3 linked regions of the Ruegeria pomeroyi DSS-3 genome follow. The protein of the gene in region 3 interacts with the protein of the main gene of each other region in a pairwise test. Links are inferred from orthologs where the notes say so. Each region holds a gene or a part of one and is shown on either strand. Other genes may lie near its edges.

What was found.
Region 1: the proteins of recO (region 3) and recR interact in binary tests that used the Escherichia coli proteins (3 or more experiments, as listed by UniProt). The link is inferred for Ruegeria pomeroyi DSS-3 from one-to-one orthologs.
Region 2: the proteins of recO (region 3) and ssb interact in binary tests that used the Escherichia coli proteins (3 or more experiments, as listed by UniProt). The link is inferred for Ruegeria pomeroyi DSS-3 from one-to-one orthologs.

The regions. Positions count from the first base shown.
Region 1 is NC_003911.12:3,777,418-3,783,821, forward strand. What follows is about bases 2,500-5,224. They hold recR (recombination mediator RecR), read right to left. Parts: upstream 4,298-5,224; coding sequence 3,701-4,297; downstream 2,500-3,700. Other genes in these bases: SPO_RS18070 (ribonuclease T2 family protein), read left to right, coding at 2,500-3,071; SPO_RS18075 (hypothetical protein), read right to left, coding at 3,100-3,588; SPO_RS18085 (YbaB/EbfC family nucleoid-associated protein), read right to left, coding at 4,372-4,716; SPO_RS18090 (GlxA family transcriptional regulator), read right to left, coding at 4,767-5,224. Also shown: SPO_RS18050 (ArsR/SmtB family transcription factor), read left to right, coding at 1-67; SPO_RS18055 (permease), read left to right, coding at 60-1,088; SPO_RS18060 (hypothetical protein), read right to left, coding at 1,094-1,486; SPO_RS18065 (DUF1013 domain-containing protein), read right to left, coding at 1,537-2,313; more of SPO_RS18070, read left to right, coding at 2,442-2,499; more of SPO_RS18090, read right to left, coding at 5,225-5,717; SPO_RS18095 (cysteine hydrolase family protein), read left to right, coding at 5,799-6,344; SPO_RS18100 (NADPH-dependent FMN reductase), read right to left, coding at 6,346-6,404. UniProt on the Escherichia coli protein: May play a role in DNA repair. It seems to be involved in an RecBC-independent recombinational process of DNA repair. It may act with RecF and RecO.
Region 2 is NC_003911.12:1,740,014-1,746,466, forward strand. Bases 1-2,774 are described here. They hold ssb (single-stranded DNA-binding protein), read right to left. Parts: upstream 1,772-2,774; coding sequence 1,229-1,771; downstream 1-1,228. Other genes in these bases: aroB (3-dehydroquinate synthase), read left to right, coding at 1-132; SPO_RS08320 (site-2 protease family protein), read right to left, coding at 143-1,213; SPO_RS08330 (lytic transglycosylase domain-containing protein), read left to right, coding at 1,981-2,559; SPO_RS08335 (SDR family NAD(P)-dependent oxidoreductase), read left to right, coding at 2,763-2,774. Outside these bases: more of SPO_RS08335, read left to right, coding at 2,775-3,224; transcriptional regulator GcvA, read right to left, coding at 3,212-4,141; SPO_RS08345 (serine hydrolase domain-containing protein), read left to right, coding at 4,250-5,446; SPO_RS08350 (hypothetical protein), read right to left, coding at 5,463-6,041; SPO_RS08355 (selenium-binding protein SBP56-related protein), read right to left, coding at 6,123-6,453. UniProt on the Escherichia coli protein: Plays an important role in DNA replication, recombination and repair. Binds to ssDNA and to an array of partner proteins to recruit them to their sites of action during DNA metabolism. Acts as a sliding platform that migrates on DNA via reptation.
Region 3 is NC_003911.12:3,404,673-3,411,086, forward strand. What follows is about bases 3,680-6,414. They hold recO (DNA repair protein RecO), read left to right. Parts: upstream 3,680-4,551; coding sequence 4,552-5,277; downstream 5,278-6,414. Other genes in these bases: SPO_RS16185 (class II histone deacetylase), read left to right, coding at 3,680-4,467; SPO_RS16195 (META domain-containing protein), read right to left, coding at 5,261-5,656; rnc (ribonuclease III), read right to left, coding at 5,665-6,342; lepB (signal peptidase I), read right to left, coding at 6,339-6,414. In the rest of the region: SPO_RS16170 (LysR family transcriptional regulator), read left to right, coding at 1-248; SPO_RS16175 (DUF1489 family protein), read right to left, coding at 252-683; SPO_RS16180 (adenosylcobalamin-dependent ribonucleoside-diphosphate reductase), read left to right, coding at 815-3,097; more of SPO_RS16185, read left to right, coding at 3,373-3,679. UniProt on the Escherichia coli protein: Involved in DNA repair and RecF pathway recombination.

The sequences.
Region 1 (6,404 bases), 370 kb from region 3 along the record:
GTTCATCATGGCGGAATGCTGTGCCGATCAATGTTCGGCCCAAATCCAGGAGACAGACAATGGTTGAAATCACCTCCTCTCCCCGGCGCGCGCCGGGCCGTCTGACAGCGTGGCTAAAAACACCCTGGACGGTGGCCGCGGGGTTGCTGGGTGCGGTGGCGCTGCTGGACCCGGCGCAGCTGGGCGCGGTTGCCCGTTTCGCCGCGACCGCGCTGGCGGGCACGGCGCCCTATATCCTGTTTGCGGTCCTGCTTCTGGCCTGGCTCAAGGCGACCGGCGCCGAGGTTCTGGTGGCGCGCGCCTTTGAAGGACGCGAGACACGGATGATCCTGCTGGCGGCGCTGTTCGGCGGGCTGGCCCCCTTCTGCTCTTGCGAGGTGATCCCATTCATCGCCGGGCTGCTGGCACTGGGGGCGCCCTTGTCGGCGGTGATGGCCTTCTGGCTCAGCTCGCCCCTCATCGACCCGCCGACGCTGCTGATCACGGCGGGCGCTCTGGGCTGGCCCTTTGCCATCGGCAAGGCGGTGGCGGCGGTTGGGCTGGGCCTGTTCGGTGGCTTTGTCGTGCGCGCCTTGTCGGCGGGTGGCGCACTTAGCGATCCGCTGCGCAGGGCCAAGTCCTCATGCTGCGGCTGTGGCGCCCCGAAACCGGCGGCCCCGCACTGGCGGTTCTGGACCGAGGCCGAGCGCACACGCATCTTTCGCGCCGAGTTCCTCAGCAACGGGATGTTCCTGCTGAAATGGATGACGCTGGCCTATGTGATCGAGGCGCTGCTGGTCACCTATGTGCCGGCAGAAGTGATCGCTGGGCTGGTCGGGGGCGAGGGGGTAATGCCCATCGTGGTGGCCGCGCTGGTTGGCATGCCAGCCTATCTGAACTCTTACGTGGCGCCGCCGCTGCTGGCGGGGCTGATGGAACAGGGCATGACAGGTGGGGCGGCCATGGCCTTCATGGTGGCGGGCGCGGTCAGCTCGATCCCGGCGATGGCGGCGGTCTGGTCACTGGTGAAACCGCGCGTCTTTGCGCTGTATCTCGGGCTTGGCCTGACCGGCGCGGTGATCGCCGGCATGCTGTTCCAGACGCTGTAACCCGGTTACTGCCCCGTGCAATGCTGGGGCAGTTTCAGCCGATAGCGTGCCTCGCCACTGGTGACATAGACGCGCTTTTCCACACAGGCGGTGGTGGTCACGCTGGCCGCCACCGGCCCCTCGGTCGAGGTGATCGAGGTCGCCTGGCCACCCGGCAGGCGCACCGAGACAATCGCCCCGTTGCGCAGATCTCCGTTGATCGCGGTCAACGACAACACGTCGAGGGTCAGAAACGCCTCGTGCTCATGAGGCTCTTCTCCCCTGCCGAACAGCAGAAGCCCGCCAAGGATGGCGGCGAACAGGGCACCGGCGGCAAGCGCGGCGCCGCGGGTGTGCAGGAAGGCATAGACCGACACCGCCCGGTGCGGGCCAATCAGTTTGGAAAGCAAATCAAGCATGGGTCGCCGAATGTGAAAAAGCCCCGGCCACAGGGCCGGGGCGGTTTCGATCAGTAACGCGGATCGTCGTCTTCGTCCTCGTCATCCGTGCCGCCCTTGGGCAGGTTGAAGAAGCTGTCGGCATCGGCGATGGACCGGTGATCTTCCTCGTCGTCATCGCTGGTGCTGATCGGCTCGGACAGCGAGAAATTCTCCAGCCCCTCGATCGCGGTCGGGATGCGCGGTCCGGTATCCATGCCCAGCGACTGTTCGGTCGAAACCAGCTTGCGGCGCTCGTCATCGCTCATCACGCCACCTTCGGCGGCTTTCTTGGCGGCGGCCTTTTGCACCACCGAGTCCAGCTCCGACTGGCGGCACAGGCCCAGCGCCACCGGGTCGATGGGCTGCATGTTGGAAATGTTCCAGTGGGTGCGCTCGCGGATCGACTGGATGGTCGGCTTGGTGGTGCCGACCAGCTTGGCGATCTGGCCATCGGACAGTTCGGGGTGGAACTTGACCAGCCACAGGATCGCGTTCGGGCGGTCCTGGCGTTTGGACAGCGGGGTGTAACGCGGGCCACGGCGCTTTTCCTCGCCGGCGGCGGCCGGGTTGAACTTGAGCTTCAGCTTGTGCAGCGGGTTCTGCTCGGCCTTGTCGATTTCTTCCTGGGTCAGCTGGTTGTTGGCGATGGGGTCGAACCCCTTGACGCCTGCCGCCACATCACCATCGGCAATGCCCTGAATTTCCAGCTCGTGCATGCCGACGAAATCGGCGATCTGCTTGAAGCTGATCGTCGTGTTGTCCACCAGCCAGACGGCGGTTGCCTTGGCCATCAGAGGTTTTGCCATGGCTTGTCTCCTTGCGAATACATCTCTCCCGTCGCCGGAATTCGGCTGCCCCGTGGTCTGGGGCGTGTTTCCGTTGTCGGGGAACTCCGACCGTATATAGTCAGGCCGGGCAGATAAGGAAAGAGCGAATGCGCTGGCTGGTTTTATGGGCATTGACCGCAACCGCCGCCTGGGCCGAGGGCGAGCAGGCGGGCGATTTCGACTATTACGTGTTGTCGCTCAGCTGGTCGCCCAACTGGTGCGAGACCACCGGCGATGCGCGCGGCGCCGATCAATGTGACGCGCGCCATGACTATGGCTGGGTGTTGCACGGGCTGTGGCCGCAGTATCACCAGGGCTGGCCCAGCTATTGCCGCACGCCCGAGGCGCCGCCCAGCCGCCGGATGAGCGCGGAAATGGCCGATATCCAAGGCAGTTCCGGCCTGGCCTGGCATCAGTGGAAGAAACACGGCACCTGCTCGGGGCTGAGTGCGGCGGCTTATTACGCCCTGTCGCGCGAGGCATTCGACAGCGTGATCCGCCCGCCGGTCTTTCGCCAGTTGGACAAGGCTGTGAAACTGCCCGCCCGGCTGGTCGAAGAGGCCTTCCTGAAGGCCAATCCCGCCCTTGAACCCGACATGGTGACCGTGACCTGCGCCGATGGTTTCATTCAGGAGGTGCGCATCTGCCTGTCGACATCTCTCGACCCGGTGCCCTGCGGCCGCGACGTGGTGCGCGACTGCCGGCTCAAGGATGCGGTGTTCACGCCGATTCGCTGAACGACCGCATCCGGTCCGGGGTCGGGTCTCAGTTCTGGGCCTTCTGGCATTCGCGCGCATATTCCAGCGCCTTCGAGGTGCCCTTGAGATCAATCGCCATGACCTGCTGACCCTCGGCGCCATAAACCGTCATCACCTTGCGCTGGGCGATGGCATGCACGAATTCGCGGTCGGTGAAGAACACCGTCGCGCCGCGCACCTTGCCCTTGTTGGCGCCGATGGCGGTGGCCTCGAACCGCTCGCCATCCAGATCGAAGGTAATGGGATAGCTGCCGCCATCCTCGATGGAACCCCAGTTCTTGTTGAAGACGGTGAAATAGCCGCGGTTGCCGGTGCGGTCATAGCCAAGCCGCACCACCGACAGATCCTCGTAAACCGTCTGGATCAGACAGCCATTGCCCAGCGCCGGGTCGACCATCAGGTTCCAGCCATGCACGAACCCCTTGTCGATCAGCTCCTGCGACCAGGCAGCGGTGGCGGTGGCGGCGGCAAGAACAAGGGCAAGAATGCGGGTCATCGGGGATACTCCGGGGAATGAATGTCTGAACCCTTGGTACCCGCAAATCCGGGCGTGCCAAAGGCAAAGATGCAGGCCGGGACACAAAGGCCGCTTTGTCTCGCAAATGCGCCTACAGTTCCTTGCGCGCGCGCATCGCGGCCGAGATCGTGCCGTCGTCGAGATAATCCAGCTCGCCCCCGATCGGCACGCCCTGCGCCAACGAGGTCAGCCGCACCCGGCCGCCCAGCTGATCGGCGATGTAATGGGCGGTGGTCTGGCCGTCGATGGTGGCGTTGAGCGCCAGGATCACCTCGGAGATCGCCTCGGCGGTGACGCGATCCGCCAGCCGGGGAATGCGCAACTCGTCCGGGCCGACCCCATCCAGCGCCGACAGAGTGCCACCCAGCACGTGATAACGGCCCTTGAAGACGCCCGAACGTTCCATCGCCCACAGATCGGCCACGTCCTCGACCACGCACAGCTCGCCGGTCGCGCGCCGTTCATCGGTGCAGATATCGCAGATATCCGAGGTGCCGACATTGCCGCAGTTGAGGCATTCGCGGGCGGTGGCCGCAACCTGCCCCATCAGATCGGCCAGCGGGGTCAAGAGCAGCGCGCGCTTGCGGATGAGATGCAGCACCGCGCGCCGCGCCGAGCGCGGGCCCAGACCGGGCAGACGCGCCATCAGCTCGATCAGCGCGTCGATATCCTTGGTCGATCCGGCCATATCCTGTTCCCCGTGCGATCCCCGCTTTGACGCGATCATGCCCGCAGTTCAAAGCAAAGGGAACGGCCCGCGCATCAGAACGGCAGCTTGATGTCCTTGGGCAGGCCCATGGCCTCGGTCAGGGCGGCCATCTCCTCTTGCGCCTTTTCGGCGGCTTTGGCCTGTGCGTCCTTGATCGCGGCCAGGATCAGGTCTTCGACCACTTCCTTGTCGTCGCCGTTGAAGATCGACGGGTCGATATCCAGCCCTTTGAGCTCGCCCTTGGCGGTGGCGGTGGCCTTGACCAGCCCGGCCCCGGATTCGCCGGTGACCAGGACAGAGTTCAGGTCCTCTTGCATCTGCGCCATCTTGGTCTGCAGTTCCTGCGCCGATTTCATCATCTTGGCCATGTCGCCAAGTCCGCCCAATCCTTTGAACATGGGTATCTCCTGTGTTCCGGTTCCGGGGCTAGATACGGACGCCCTGCCGTTCAGGCAAGGGGAATGCGGCGCGAAACCGCGCCCGGTGGGAATGCGGCACGAAACCGCGCCCGATAAGCGCCCGGTGTCAACCCAGTCCGCGACTTGAAGGCGCGGGCAAAGGCGGGCAGGTCGGCATACCCGACCGTCCAGGCGATCTGGGCGATGTTCTCGGCCCCGCGTTCCAGCGCGCCGCGCGCCTTCTCGATCCTGAGCGCTTGCAGATAGGTCGCAGGCGCATGGCCGGTCGCGGCCTGAAACCGGCGGATGAAGCTGCGCAGCGGCAGACCGGCCACCTGTGCCAGTTGTGGCACAGTCAACGGACCTTGCAGATGCATCTCCATATGACGCTGAGCCGCCAGCACGGCGGTATCGCCATGACCGCGCTCGGGGCGAAAGCTTGAATAGTTGCGCTGCTCGCGTCCGGCCGGGTCAATCAGCAGGTATCGCGCCAGCCGCGAAACCATGGCGCCGCCATACCACAAGCCGGTCAGGTGCAGGCCCAGATCTGTCCAGGCCATCAGCCCACCAGCCGTGATCACATCGCCATCGTCGATCAGGATATGTTCAGGCTCCAACCGGGCCTTGGGAAAGGTCTCTCGAAACGACTCCTCAAGCCCCCAATGGGTGGTAACCGGGCGCCCGTCAAGCAGTCCGGCATGGCCCAGCCAGAAAGCGCCTGCACAGACAGAGCAAGCCAGCGCGCCCTGAGCATGCTGCCGGTGCGCCCATCTGGCCAGGGGGTGATCGAGCGCCCCGCGTGCGCCGCCGATCGAGGGCGGAAAGAGGAGCGCGGTAACCCCCTGTTGCGGCAGGGTGTCGGCGTTGACGATGGTGACCTCGGGCCCGGCAGCCTCTGGGTCGAGCCGCGCGATCAGGCGGAACATGTCGGCGAGACCATGCAGCGCGGCCCGCTGCGCGCCGGGATAGTCGACCAAGGCTATGTTTGGCACAATCTGCATGGTCATTGTCATATACGCCAATCGTACCCCTGCTCAATCCGTATCAGGATGCAGGTCATGAATTTGGAACGGAGACTGACAATGACCAAAACAGCCCTGATCCTGGTCGATATCCAGAACGACTATTTCCCCGGCGGCGCATGGGAGGTGCCCGGGATGGAGGCGGCCGCCGGACAAGCCGCCCACCTGTTGGCGGCGGCGCGGCGCGACGGGGTGCTGGTGATCCATGTACGGCACGAGTTTGCCAGTGCCGAGGCGCCCTTTTTCCGCCCCGGAAGCAGCGGTGCCGAGATTCACGCCTCTGTCGCTCCTACCGCGACAGAGACGGTTCTGACCAAGGCACGGCCCAATGCCTTTGTCGGCACCGCGCTGCTGGACCTATTGCAGGGTGGGGACATCCAGGCGGTCACCCTTTGTGGGGCAATGACCCAGATGTGCATCGACGCCACCGCCCGCGCGGCGGCTGACCTCGGCTTTGCCGTCACCGTGGCCGCCGATGCCTGTGCGGCACGGGCCGTTTCGTTCGACGGGCAGGACGTGCCCGCCGAGATGGTGCATGCGGCGTTTCTGGCGCCGCTTGCTGCCAGTTATGGCCGGGTGGTTCCGGTCTCAACCTTGCTCGACTAGCTCAGCGCAGCGCCTCGGCGCGCAGCTTGTCCATCAGGGATTGCAGGGTCTGGGCATAAA
Region 2 (6,453 bases), 1.7 Mb from region 3 along the record:
CAGGACAAGAAGGTGGTGGACGGGCAGTTGCGCTTTATCCTGGCGCGCGGCATCGGTCAGGCCTTTGTCACCTCGGACGTCCCGCGCGAGGCGGTGCTGACTGTACTTGAGGATGCGCTGGCAAGTTGCTGAAAAGGGGCGTTTACCGCCCTTGAATCACCATCAGCTCACCCACGTTCTCGCGGGTGACATAGCCCAGCATTCGCCCGTCGGCCGAGGTGACGGCCACCGCGGGCGCCCCCTGATAAAGCGCGTCCAGCACCGTCTCCAGCCCGCTGGCTAGCGGCACCTGCGGGATCTCGCGATCCATCACCGTTTCCGCTGGATCCGAGCGCGGATGATCCGCCGCCAGCGCCGCGAACAGCCGTGCCCGTGTCACGAATCCCAACAGATGCCCCTCGCCATCCAGCACCGGGAATTCGTGCTGGGTGGTGTGCAGCACCGCCTGCGCGGCGGTGGCCAGCGTGTCGGTCGGGCCAAGCGCTTCGAACCGGGTGATCATCGCGTCGCGCGCCAGCAGGCGGCGGGTCACCGCGCGCATGGCGACATCCTGCGCCTCCGCATTGGCGGCGATAAAGACAAAGACCGCGATCAGCACCAATACCGGATTGCCGCCGCTGAGACCGGCAAAGCCGAAGAGCAGCGCCACCAGCTGCCCGGCGGCGGCGGCGATGCGGGTGGCGCGCACCCGGTCCATCGTCAGGCTGAGCGCGGCGCGCAGCACCCGCCCCCCATCCATCGGAAAGGCCGGGATCAGGTTGAACACCGCCAGGAACAGGTTGACCATCGCCAGCCGGCCCAGGAAATCGGGCTCGGCGCTGTCGATGGCGGCCAGCGTTTCGAACCGAGTGTCGACGCCGACAAGGGTGAGTGCCGCCCAGATCGCCACATTCACCGCTGGACCAGCCAGAGCCACGACGATTTCCTGCCCGGGTTTTTCGGGCATCCGGTCCAGCCGGGCCAGCCCGCCAATGGGCAGCAGCGTGATATCGGGGGTACGGATGCCGTATCGGCGCGCGGTCAGGGCGTGACCGTATTCATGCGCCACCACACAGGCAAACAGGGCCAGCACAAAGGCGGTGTTCTCCACCGCGCTGGGCCAGCCGCCCATCTGATAGGCCGAAACGCCGATCCAGCCGATGAGCAGAAAGAAGGTGACATGGACCTTCAGTTCCGAGCCGAAAAGGCGGCCGAGCGTGAAGGACCATGTCATGATATGTCTCCGGTCTTAGAACGGGATCTCGTCGTCGTCGATGCCGCCCGATGCGGGGCCGCGTCCGCGTCCACCCCCGCTGCTGCTGCCGCCACCCGAGGGGCCGCCGCCATAGGGATCGCCCGCCGGGCCGCTGTCGTAACCGCCGCCATAGCTGTCGCCGCCGCCCTGACCGCCGCCAAAGCCGCCGCCACCGCCGCCTTCGCCGCGCCCGTCGAGCATCACCAGCGTTGCGCCAAACCCCTGCAGCACCACCTCGGTGGAATAGCGGTCCTGGCCGGACTGGTCCTGCCATTTGCGCGTCTGCAACTGGCCCTCCAGATAGACCTTGGACCCTTTGCGCAGATATTGTTCGGCAACGCGGACCAGACCTTCGCTGAAGATGGCGACCGAATGCCATTCGGTCCGTTCGCGCCGCTCACCCGTATTGCGATCCTTCCAGTTTTCCGAGGTGGCAATGCGCAGGTTGCACACCTTGCCCCCGTTCTGAAATGTCCGCACCTCGGGGTCGCGGCCCAGATTTCCCACCAGAATGACTTTATTGACCGAGCCAGCCATGGGTTCCCCGTCTCCTGTTCTTGTTGCATCTTGTCTTGTGATCGGCCCGAATCTCGCCGACCCGTCCCGACAGACCCTACACGCGCGTGCGGGCAGAGGGAAACCGCTAGCAAGGTTTTGCCGGTTCAACCGGCCCGCGCGGGCAGGGTTTTCTTCGCCGTCAAACCGGCTATAGTCCCGCGCGAGGGGTTAGGGACAGGTTCATACCGATGCGCAGGCTCTTTTCCGGTTTCATCGCGGCGGCGGTTGCCGTCACCGCCATGCCTGCGGGTGCGGACATGTTCTCGACCAAGAACCGGCGCGACCTGTTCCAGAAACAGGCGCGGCTGCTCGATACACGGGGCGCCAGCCAGTACGAAAGCTCGACCCGCCTGCAACCGCCCACCGCCCAGACCACGCCGACCCGGCGCTATGCCGGCAAGTACAAGGGCGAATATCTGCAAATGGCCCGCGATGCGGCCCGGCGCCACAATATCCCCGAGGATCTGTTCCTGCGGCTGGTGCAGCAGGAAAGCGGCTGGAACCCGCATGCCAAATCGCACAAGGGCGCGCTGGGACTTGCCCAGCTTATGCCGGGCACCGCGCGGGCGCTGGGGGTCGATCCGGGCGATCCGTACGAGAACCTCGATGGCGGCGCCCGCTATCTGTCGCGGCAATACCGCAAGTTCAAATCCTGGCGCCTGGCGCTGGCGGCCTATAACGCCGGCCCCGAAGCGGTCGAGAAATACGGCGATGTTCCGCCTTATGAAGAGACCAAGAACTACGTCAAGGTGATCTGGGGCAGCTGATCGGGCCGCTCCGGCTCGGAAACCGCTCTTTACCGGGCATTCGATCTGGTCCCGCTGGGAGGCAGTTTCGAGACCTTAAGGTGCTGGCATTATGTTTGGCGGGCCTCATCCCAGTGGTTCCAGTTGGCCAAAGGGTAACCACTCATCGGGTGAATTTCGGAAGACGCCAAGCTCGCAGATCACGACAAACAGGAGTGATATAGATGCTGGTTGACGGTCTTTCCGCGTTGGTTACTGGTGGGGCTTCCGGGTTGGGACTGGCCGTGGCCGAGGCTTTGACAAATGCCGGCGCCAAGGTCGCCTTTCTGGACCTGAATGAAGAGAAGGTGTCACAGGTGGCCGATCAGATCGGCGGCGTTGGTATCGCGTGCGACGTTTCCGACCCGGGTGCAGTGTCCGACGCATGGGCAATAGCCTGCGGGCACAACGGGCAGATCCTCATCGATGTGAACTGCGCAGGTATTCCAGGTGGTATGCGGTTTGTTGGGCGTGACGGTCCGGTGGATATGGCCACCTTTGCTCGGGTCATCGCTGCCGACTTCATAGAAGCGGTCGGCGTCAAGACAAAGGACGCGGCCCGAATGATGGCGCTGGTGCCTTTGACCGAGAGCGGCGAGCGCGGGATCATCCGCCTCGATCCGGGCCTTCGGCTTCAGCTGCGATAGGTCTCGCGGTTTCGCCTGTTTTCCGGGTCGCTCTCAGCCGTTTCGATCAACCAGTCCCGGAATTTCTGGGCGTCGGGATGATCGCGACCCGTTTCTGGCGAGATAAGGTAAAAGGCTTCCTGCAAGGGCGCTTCGATATTGAATGGCTCGACAAGGCGGCCTCGCTCGATCTCGATGCCGAGCATCGAGGACCGGGCCAAAGCCACCCCGCCACCGCGCGATGCAAACTCGAATGCCAACAGCGAGGTGTCGAATTGCAGCCCCTGACCTGAATTGATGCCACTGACCTTTGCATACCTGAACCATTCGGCCCAGCCTTCCTCATAGCCAAGCACATGCAGGAGCCGGTGGTGGGCAAGGTCCGCCGGCTTTCTGATCGCATGTTCGCCTTCCAGAAGGGATGGTGCGCAAACGGGCTTGATCACTTCCCAGGTCAGTCGATCAGCCTTGTAGCCCGGCCAGCGCCCCGTTCCGTACTGGATGTCGAGGTCAAAACGCTCGTTGTCAAACTGGTCGCCCCAGACGCTGGACACCAGACGGACCTCGGTTTCAGGATGACGGTCAAAGAAACCCTGCAGCCGGGGTGCGATCCAGTTGACGGAATATCCGACCGGCGCGCGCACCGTCAGCACCTCGGAGCGCCGGAGACCGAAAACCTCTTCGGTGCCCGCCGCCAGACGTTCGAAACCGTCGCGGACCTTGGGCAGATAGGCCGCGCCGACCTTGGTCAGCACAAGGCTGCGGGGTTTGCGCTCGAACAGGGGTTCGCGCAGGTAGTGCTCCAGCAGTTTCACCTGCTTGCTGATCGCGGCCTGGGTCAGGTTCAGCTCCTGGGCGGCATTGGTGAAACTCAGATGCCGCGCCGATGCCTCGAAGGCGCGCAGCCAGGTCAGATGGGGAAGGCGTCGGGTGCTCATGGCCAACTCATGCATGAATATTGTTTGGTTATAGGGTGATTATAGGTCGCTTGAAAGCCTTGGTGGAACAGGCGCAGGATAGGGCCGGACGCTACCGGAGGTGCCGCCTTGCCGATCGACAGCAAACAGGGTTTCGACCCGCAGCGCCTGCGGCGCATCTCGAACTGGATGGAGGCCCATGTCCGCGAGGGGCGGCTGAGCGGTCTGGCCGTCCAGATCGCAAGACGGGGGGAAATCGCATTTTCCGAACGCAGGGGGTATGCCGATACGGCGACGCGCCAACCGGTCGCCCCCGATACGATCTGGCGCATCTATTCGATGACCAAGCCGGTCACCTCTCTCGCCCTGTTGATGCTTTACGAGGAAGGCGCGTTCCAGCTGGATCAGCCGGTTGCCGATTTCCTGCCGGCTTTCTGCGATCCCCGGGTCTGGAAGGGGCCGGGCCATGCGCTGGACGCGACCGAGCCGGCGCGACGCCAGATCACCATCCATGACCTGCTGACCCATCAGGCCGGTATCATCTATGGCGACCGGCAGGGGAACGCTCTGGAACAGGCCCTTTCGGCAGCCGGGCTCGATTTCGACCGTGATCTTGTCACCATGGGGCAGGCCGTCGATGCGCTGGCCGGGTTTCCGCTGGCCTTTCATCCGGGCGAGCGCTGGTTCTATGGCCTGTCGACCGATGTTCTGGGCCATCTGGTCGAGGTCATCAGCGGGCAACCGCTTGGCGCCTTTCTGAAGACCCGAATCCTTGACCCTCTCGGCATGAAAGACACCGGGTTTTCGGTGCCTGCGGACAAGGCCAGCCGGGTGGCCACGCTCTATGACCACAGCTCCGGGGGCTTTATCCCATCGGCGAACCAGGACCGTTGCCTTGCGCCGGTGACGCTTGAGAGCGGCGGGGGTGGGCTGGTGTCGACGATGGCGGATTACCAGCGTTTTGCGACGATGCTGCTCGGACGCGGTGCCTTTGACGGGGGCAGGCTGCTTGGCCGCAAGACCTTTGATCTGATGGTGTCGAACCACATGGGCGGCGATCTGGCCAGCCGGGGGCAGGCGCATTTCAGCGAAACCACATTCGAGGGGATCGGGTTCGGCCTTGGCGTGTCGGTGATGCTGGACCCGGCGCGGGCAATGATCGTCGGCTCGCCGGGCGAGTTCGCCTGGGGCGGCATGGCCTCGACGGCCTTCTGGGTGGACCCGGTCGAGGACATGACCGTGATCCTGATGACCCAGTTGATCCCATCCAGCGCTTATACGCTGCGCCGTCAGCTTCGTGTGCTGAGTTACCAGGCGCTGGTTTGAGCGCGCGCGCGGCCCCTTAGGCCATGACCAGCGCGATGACCCCCACAAGGATCAGGCTCGCCGCCCAGACGAGATCGAGGTTGAACCAGCTTTTCGACAGGAACTTCAACCCCAGCCAGCGATAGACGCCAAAGGCCAGCGCGCCGCCAGCCGTCATCATGGCAAGGCTGTGCAGCAGCGCCACCCCAAGGGCAACCGTGGTGTTCGAGGTCATCAGCACACTGGCGGCGGCATGGCCTGCGTCGGTTTCGATGGTCTTGCAGATGCCAAGGTAGATTGGCACCAGCATCAGCCCCGCACCATGGGCTAGGGCCGCAAGGAACGACCAAAGCGCCAGCTGGGTTGGCCGGACTCGGGCCAGAAACCGGGGGTGGCGGCGATTGATGGTCAGGTAGATACCGAGAGCGATGACCAGAAGCGCCGCCCCGATCTGGATCTGGCGCTGGTAGTCGACCAGCCACAAGAGCACGGTGAACGGCAGCAGGATCGCCAGCATCGACAGCAGATGCCCGCCGGCCAAAGCCGCCAGCGCTCGCCAGAGGCGGCCGGGTTTGCGTTCCATCAGCGCGGCAGAGACGGCCAAGGGCCAGCCCATGCCGGGGTTCAACCCGTGATACACTCCGGAAAAAACGACGGCCCACCACAGGGCCGCCGTTGATGTTGCAGGTTCCACGCCTCAGACGGAGGGGTAGCAGAAACTGTCGGTGGAGCAGTCTCCGCCTTCGAGCCGGATCTGGTGGCTGCGATAGCCTGCGGGGAAGTCCACCCAGAAGTCCTTGTCCAGCGTGAGCCCGCCATTTTCGCCCACATTGGCCATGACCATGGCCGCACCCCGGTCGCCGGGATAGAACTGTTCGTCCCAGGTAGAGTAGAGCGAATTGGTCCAGTAGACGCGCTTGCCGTCGCGGCTGATCTCAACCATCTGCGGGCCATAACCAAAGGTCTTGCCATTGGGGTGAGGGGTCTTCTTGACGATGCCGCCGATCTCGACCTTGCCGGTCAGAACC
Region 3 (6,414 bases):
CCCTGCCCCGGGCCCGGATCACCGTGCACAACACCCATTCGCTGCTGGCGATGGTGCGCACGGGGAAATGGGTGACGATCCTGCCGCGCTCGGTCGCGCAGGTGCAGCCTAAAGAGTTGGTGTTCCGCCCCATCGCCGGGCTGGAGGAGCAGCGCAGCGTCTCGATGCTGATCCACACCCGGGCCCAGTTCCCGCAACTGGTCGCGGAATTCGCCGACATCCTGCGCCACAGCCCCTGGACCGGCTGAGGCTCAGATCACCCCGATCTCGGCCAGGGCCCGGTTCAGGTCCTCGGGCAGCGCGTCGTCCTGGGCGCGCCCCTTGGGCAGATCGGGCGGCGTATCAGCGGGGTTCAGATAGCGCCAGCCCTGGAACGGGCGTTTCTGGGTGCTGTGAGTGCGATGCAGTTCGGGGTCGAGCACCAGCGCGCAATGGCGGGTGCCGTCCTGTCCGGTGACCTCGTCCATCCGAATCACCCGCTGTCGGCACTGGATCAACCCCTTGATCACCCAATAGATCGACCCGCCATTCAGGATCTCCCCCTCGCGCTTGGGCCACATGCGGGTGACATGGCGCGGCAATCCGTCCGGCGTCTGCGCCCGGCGCGTCGCCTGCCATTCGGCCAAGCTGTCGACACTTTCCGAGCCGACGCTGAGCTTGATCAGATTGACGTAGTTATCCACAGCTTTCCCACAGAGTCGTCCCGAGACCCACCTTGATATTGTAGCTCACCCCTCGCCGGCATCAAGCAGTTGTGGCCCACCTCACATTTGGTTTAAGCTGGATACCTCTTCCAGCACGAGGGAATCATCCGATGAGCCGTTTCGCCGCCCCCATCGCCGAGCAGATTTGGGACATGAAATACCGTTTCAAACAGGCGGACGGCACCCCGATCGACCAGACGGTCGAGGACAGCTGGCGCCGGATCGCCCGCGATCTGGCCCGCGTCGAACAGGATCCCGACCGCTGGGAGCGGGAATTCTACACCGCGCTGGAGGATTTCAAATATCTGCCTGCCGGGCGCATCACCGCCGGTGCGGGCACCGCGCGGCAGGTGACGCTGTTCAACTGCTTTGTCATGGGCACCATCCCCGACAGCATGGGCGGCATCTTTGAGATGCTGAAAGAGGCGGCGCTGACCATGCAGCAGGGCGGCGGCATCGGCTACGACTTCTCGACCATCCGCCCGCGCGGCGCGGATGTCAAAGGCGTGGCCGCCGATGCTTCGGGGCCGCTCAGCTTCATGGATGTGTGGGATGCCATGTGCCGCACCATCATGTCCGCCGGTTCCCGCCGGGGCGCGATGATGGCGACCATGCGCTGCGACCATCCCGATATCGAACAGTTCATCGGTGCCAAGTCCGACCCCGCCCGCCTGCGCATGTTCAACATGTCGGTGCTGGTGACCGATGCCTTCATGGAGGCCGTCAAGGCCGACGGCTCGTGGGAGCTGCAATTCGACGGCAAGGTCTATCACACGGTCGAGGCGCGGACCCTGTGGAACAAGATCATGCAGGCCACCTATGATTATGCCGAGCCGGGCGTGATCTTCATCGACCGCATCAACGCGGCCAACAACCTGAACTATGTCGAGACCATCGCCGCCACCAACCCCTGTGGTGAACAGCCCCTGCCACCCTATGGCGCCTGCCTGCTGGGCTCGGTCAACCTGGCGCGGCTGGTGTCGAACCCGTTCGAAGACGCGGCAGAACTTGACCCCGAAGCGCTGCAAAAGCTGGTCGCCACCGCCGTGCGGATGATGGACAACGTGGTCGATGCCTCGAGGTTCCCGCTGCCCGAACAGGCCGCCGAGGCACAGAACAAGCGCCGGATCGGGCTGGGCGTGACCGGGCTGGCCGATGCGCTGTTGATGCTGGGTTTGCGGTATGGCAGCGACGAGGCCGCCAAGCAGACCGAGGACTGGCTGCACGCCATCGCCCGCGCCGCCTATCTTGCCTCGGTCGAGCTGGCCAAGGAAAAGGGCGCCTTTCCCCTGTTTGACGCCGAGAAATACCTGGCCTCGGGCACCATGCGGGCGATGGACGAGGATGTGCGCGAGGCGATCCGCACCCATGGCATCCGCAACGCGCTGTTGACCTCGATCGCGCCGACCGGGACCATCTCGCTTTATGCCGGCAACGTGTCGTCGGGGATCGAACCGGTCTTTGCCTATGCCTATACCCGCAAAGTGCTGCAAAAAGACGGCAGCCGGACCGAGGAAGAGGTGGTCGATTACGCGGTGCAGATGTGGCGCGACAAGTTCGCCGACGCCCCCCTGCCCGACTATTTCGTCAACGCCCAGACGCTGGCGCCTGCCGATCACGTGCGGATGCAGGCGGCGGCGCAGAAATGGATCGACAGCTCGATCTCCAAAACGATCAACTGCCCCGAGGATATCTCGTTCGACGCGTTCAAGGATGTCTACATGCAGGCCTGGGATCTGGGCTGCAAGGGCTGCACGACATACCGCCCCAATGATGTGACGGGCTCGGTCCTGACAGTCTCGGAAAGCGCCGACAAGGCGCCGGGTGAAAGCGCCAGCGCCCCGCACGGGACCGAGGGCGGCGACGTCATCTATATGTCTGAACCGCTGGACCGGCCGCAGACGCTCGAGGGCAATACCTACAAGCTGAAATGGCCCGACAGCGAGCACGCGATCTATCTGACCATCAACGACATCATCATCAACGGCCATCGCCGCCCGTTCGAGGTGTTCATCAACTCCAAGAACATGGAGCACTACGCCTGGACGCTGGCGCTGACGCGGATGATCTCGGCGGTGTTCCGGCGCGGCGGCGATGTGTCCTTTGTGGTCGAAGAGCTGAAGGCCGTGTTCGATCCGCGCGGCGGCGCCTGGGTCAAGGGCAAGTACATCCCCTCGATCCTTGCGGCCATCGGCGGCGTGATCGAACAGCACTTGATTGCCATCGGCTTTCTCGAAGGCGAGGGCATGGGCCTGAAATCGGACCCACAGGCGCAAGTGGTGAATGGCGACATGCCCCGTGGCAAGGCCTGCCCCAGCTGCGGCCAGTTCGACATGCAGATGGTCGAGGGCTGCATGACCTGCCGCAGCTGCGGCCATTCCAAATGCGGCTGAGACCCGCGCCGATCCATCGTGTCGTGTCACGCGACGTGGCCTGAACGGATCAAAGGGTTAATTTGCAGATCGAATGAAGAAACGGCCTCGGAACCCCTCCGAGGCCGTTTGACTCTGGGCCTGTGTCAGAGCCTGCTGGAAGGGATTTGCAAAAGACAGGCAACCGGCGCGCGCTCGACACGCAGGGATATGTCTTGCGCGACTGCGCCAAAGATGCCTTCTTTTCTGGCGAAGCTCTTGCGGTGAAGCAAACATACTTGTCTGAGGTAAGGCACATGGGAAAAACGGCATTTATCTCGAACGAGAAGTGCTTTTGGCATTTCGGAGGCAACTATGCGCTGCTTGCGCCGGTCGGCGGGCTGGTACAGCCCATGGTGGCGGGCGGGCTTCCCGAGGCGCCCGAGACAAAACGGCGCCTGAAGAACCTGATCGAGGTCACCGGACTGCACAGCGATCTGGAAATGGTCACGGGCGGCAGCGCCACGATAGAGGACGTGCTCAGGGTCCACCCCCGTTCTTACATCGACGAGTTCCGCCGCCTGTCCGACTCAGGCGGTGGCGAACTGGGGCTGAGAACGCCCTTTGGGCCGGGCGCCTTTGAAATCGCGATGCTGTCCGCAGGTCTGGTGATCGACGCCGTCGAAGGGGTTGTGCAGGGCCGCTACAGAAACGCCTATGCCCTGTCGCGGCCGCCCGGGCACCATTGCCTGCCCGATTGGCCCAACGGGTTCTGCCTGCTTGCAAATATCGCCATCGCCATCGAAGCGGCCAAGGCCAAGGGGCTGCTGGGCAAGGTCGCGGTTCTGGATTGGGATGTCCATCACGGCAATGGAACCGAAGCGATCTATTACGAACGCGACGATGTGCTGACGATCTCGATCCACCAGGACAGATGCTATCCGCATGACACGGGGTCCATCGACGATCAGGGCAAGGGCGCCGGCCTCGGGTTCAACATGAACATCCCCCTGCCCCCCGGTTGCGGCCACAACGCCTATGTCGAGGCGACCGAACGGCTGATCATCCCCAAGCTGAAGGCATTCGATGCCGATCTTGTCATCATCGCATGCGGTTTCGATGCGGGCGGTTTCGATCCTCTCGCCCGGATGATGTGCTCGGCGGAGACGTTCAGGGAAATGACACGGCGCGTCATGCAGGTTTCGGACGGCAAGCTGGTGGCCGCCCATGAAGGCGGGTATTCCGAACTGTATGTGCCCTTCTGCGGCCATGCGATGCTCGAGGAAATGTCCGGATCGACCATCCACGCAGCCGACCCGCTGGCGCAGCGTGTGATGGGGCAACAGCCCGGCGAACGCGTGCAGGCGTTCCATTCCGAGCTCATCGACGACATGGTTGCAAAGCTATTGTGACCCTGGACCCGGACAGCGTGACACCCATGTCGCAATCCTTGCCGCATGCCCCGTCTCTGACCCCGAGTACACGAGAGGAGCGACATGGACTGGCGTGATCAGGGCATCCTGCTGGCCGTGCGCCGCCATGGCGAGACCTCGGCGATCATCGACACCTTTACCGCCAGCCATGGCCGCCATGCGGGCGTGGTCCGCGGTGGCACCAGCCGCCGCATCGCGCCGATCCTGCAACCGGGTGCACAGCTCGACCTCAGCTGGCGCGCCCGGCTGGAGGACCATCTGGGCAGTTTCACGGTGGAACCCCTGCGCTCGCGCGCGGCGGCGGCGATGTCGGGGCGGCTGGCGTTGGCCGGGTTGAATGCGGTGGTCTCGCTGCTGTCCTTTTGCCTGCCCGAGCGCGAGGCGCATCCCCGCCTCTACAAGCAAAGCGAACAGCTCCTCGACCTGTTGGGGCAGGACGAGATATGGCCGCTCGCCTATCTGCGCTGGGAACTGGCGCTGCTTGACACGCTGGGATTTGGCCTTGATCTGAGCAGCTGCGCGGTGACCGGCAACTCGGACGATCTGGTCTATGTCTCGCCGCGCAGCGGGCGCGCGGTCAGCGCGGGCGCGGCGGGCGAATGGGCCGAACGGCTGTTGCCACTGCCCCCCTGCCTGCGCGGCGAAGGCCCGGCGCCGGACCCCGAGATCGCGCAGGCCCTGCGCACCACCGGCCATTTTCTGGAACACCGCGTCGCGCCCGCCCTGGGCCATGCGCCGCTGCCGCAGGCACGCGGGCGGCTGCTCGACCTGATCAGTCGGCTGCCCTGAACAGCATCTCGTGCCCGGCCTCGTTGCGCAGGATCAGCACCTCGCCCGAGACCTCGATCTGTTCCATCGCCAGAAGCGCCGCAAAGAAGGCCCCCTCGGCCTCCAACTCGGGACAGGCGGCGCGGGTGGCGACCAGATCGGCGATTTCAAACCACGGATAGGGCGCGTCCAGCCGGGCGGTAAAACTGTTGCATGGCCCCTGCCCCGCGATCCGTCCCGGTTCGGGAAAGCGCAGCTCTGCCCCTACGGCAAAGGCGGCGGCGTCGATGCTCTGGGCCTGCCAGACCTGCCCGGCGGCACCATAGGCGGTGGCGGTCTCGTCCTGTCCGCAGTATCCCAGCGCCAGCGCCGGCAACAGAAGGGCGAGGCGGGCCGGCATCGCAGACCCTAGTCCAGACTGTCGAGCAACTTGCGCGCGGCGGCCTGTTCGGCCTGCCGCTTGGCCCCGGCGGTGGCCTCGGCCCGGCGACCATCGGCAAGTTCCGCCAGAATGGTAAAGACCGGCGCATGATCGGGGCCCGAGCGTTTCACCAGCTCATAGCGTGGCGGGGTCTGGCCGCGCGCCTGCGCCCATTCCTGCAGCGCGGTCTTGGCATCGCGCGCGTCGGCCTCGACCTGATGGACACGCGCCCCCCAAAGCCGCAGGATCACCGCCTCGGCGGCGGCAAAACCGCCATCGCGATAGACGGCGGCGATCACCGCCTCCATCGCATCACCGAGCAGCGCCAGCTTGCGCCGCCCGCCCGACATCATCTCGGAGCGGCCCAGTTTCAGCACCGCGCCCAGATCGGCCTCGCGGGCGACCTCGGCGCAGGTCTCCTTGCGCACCAGCGCGTTGAAGCGGGGTGCCAGCTGACCCTCGGTCGCATCCTTGTCCGCCTCCAGCAATGCCGTCGCCATCACCAGCCCCAGCACCCGGTCGCCCAGAAACTCCAGCCGCTGATTGTCCTGCCGGGTGGATGAGGAGATCGAGCCATGGGTCAGCGCGCGCACCAGAAGCTCGGGCCGCTCGAAGGAGTAGCCCAGCCGCGCCTCAAAGGCCTTCATCTCTGCCGAAAGCTTCACTCGATCCCCTTGAAGAAACGGTCGCTGCGCCAGGTCCAGAAGAACAGCATCGAGCGGCCCGCCGACGAGAAC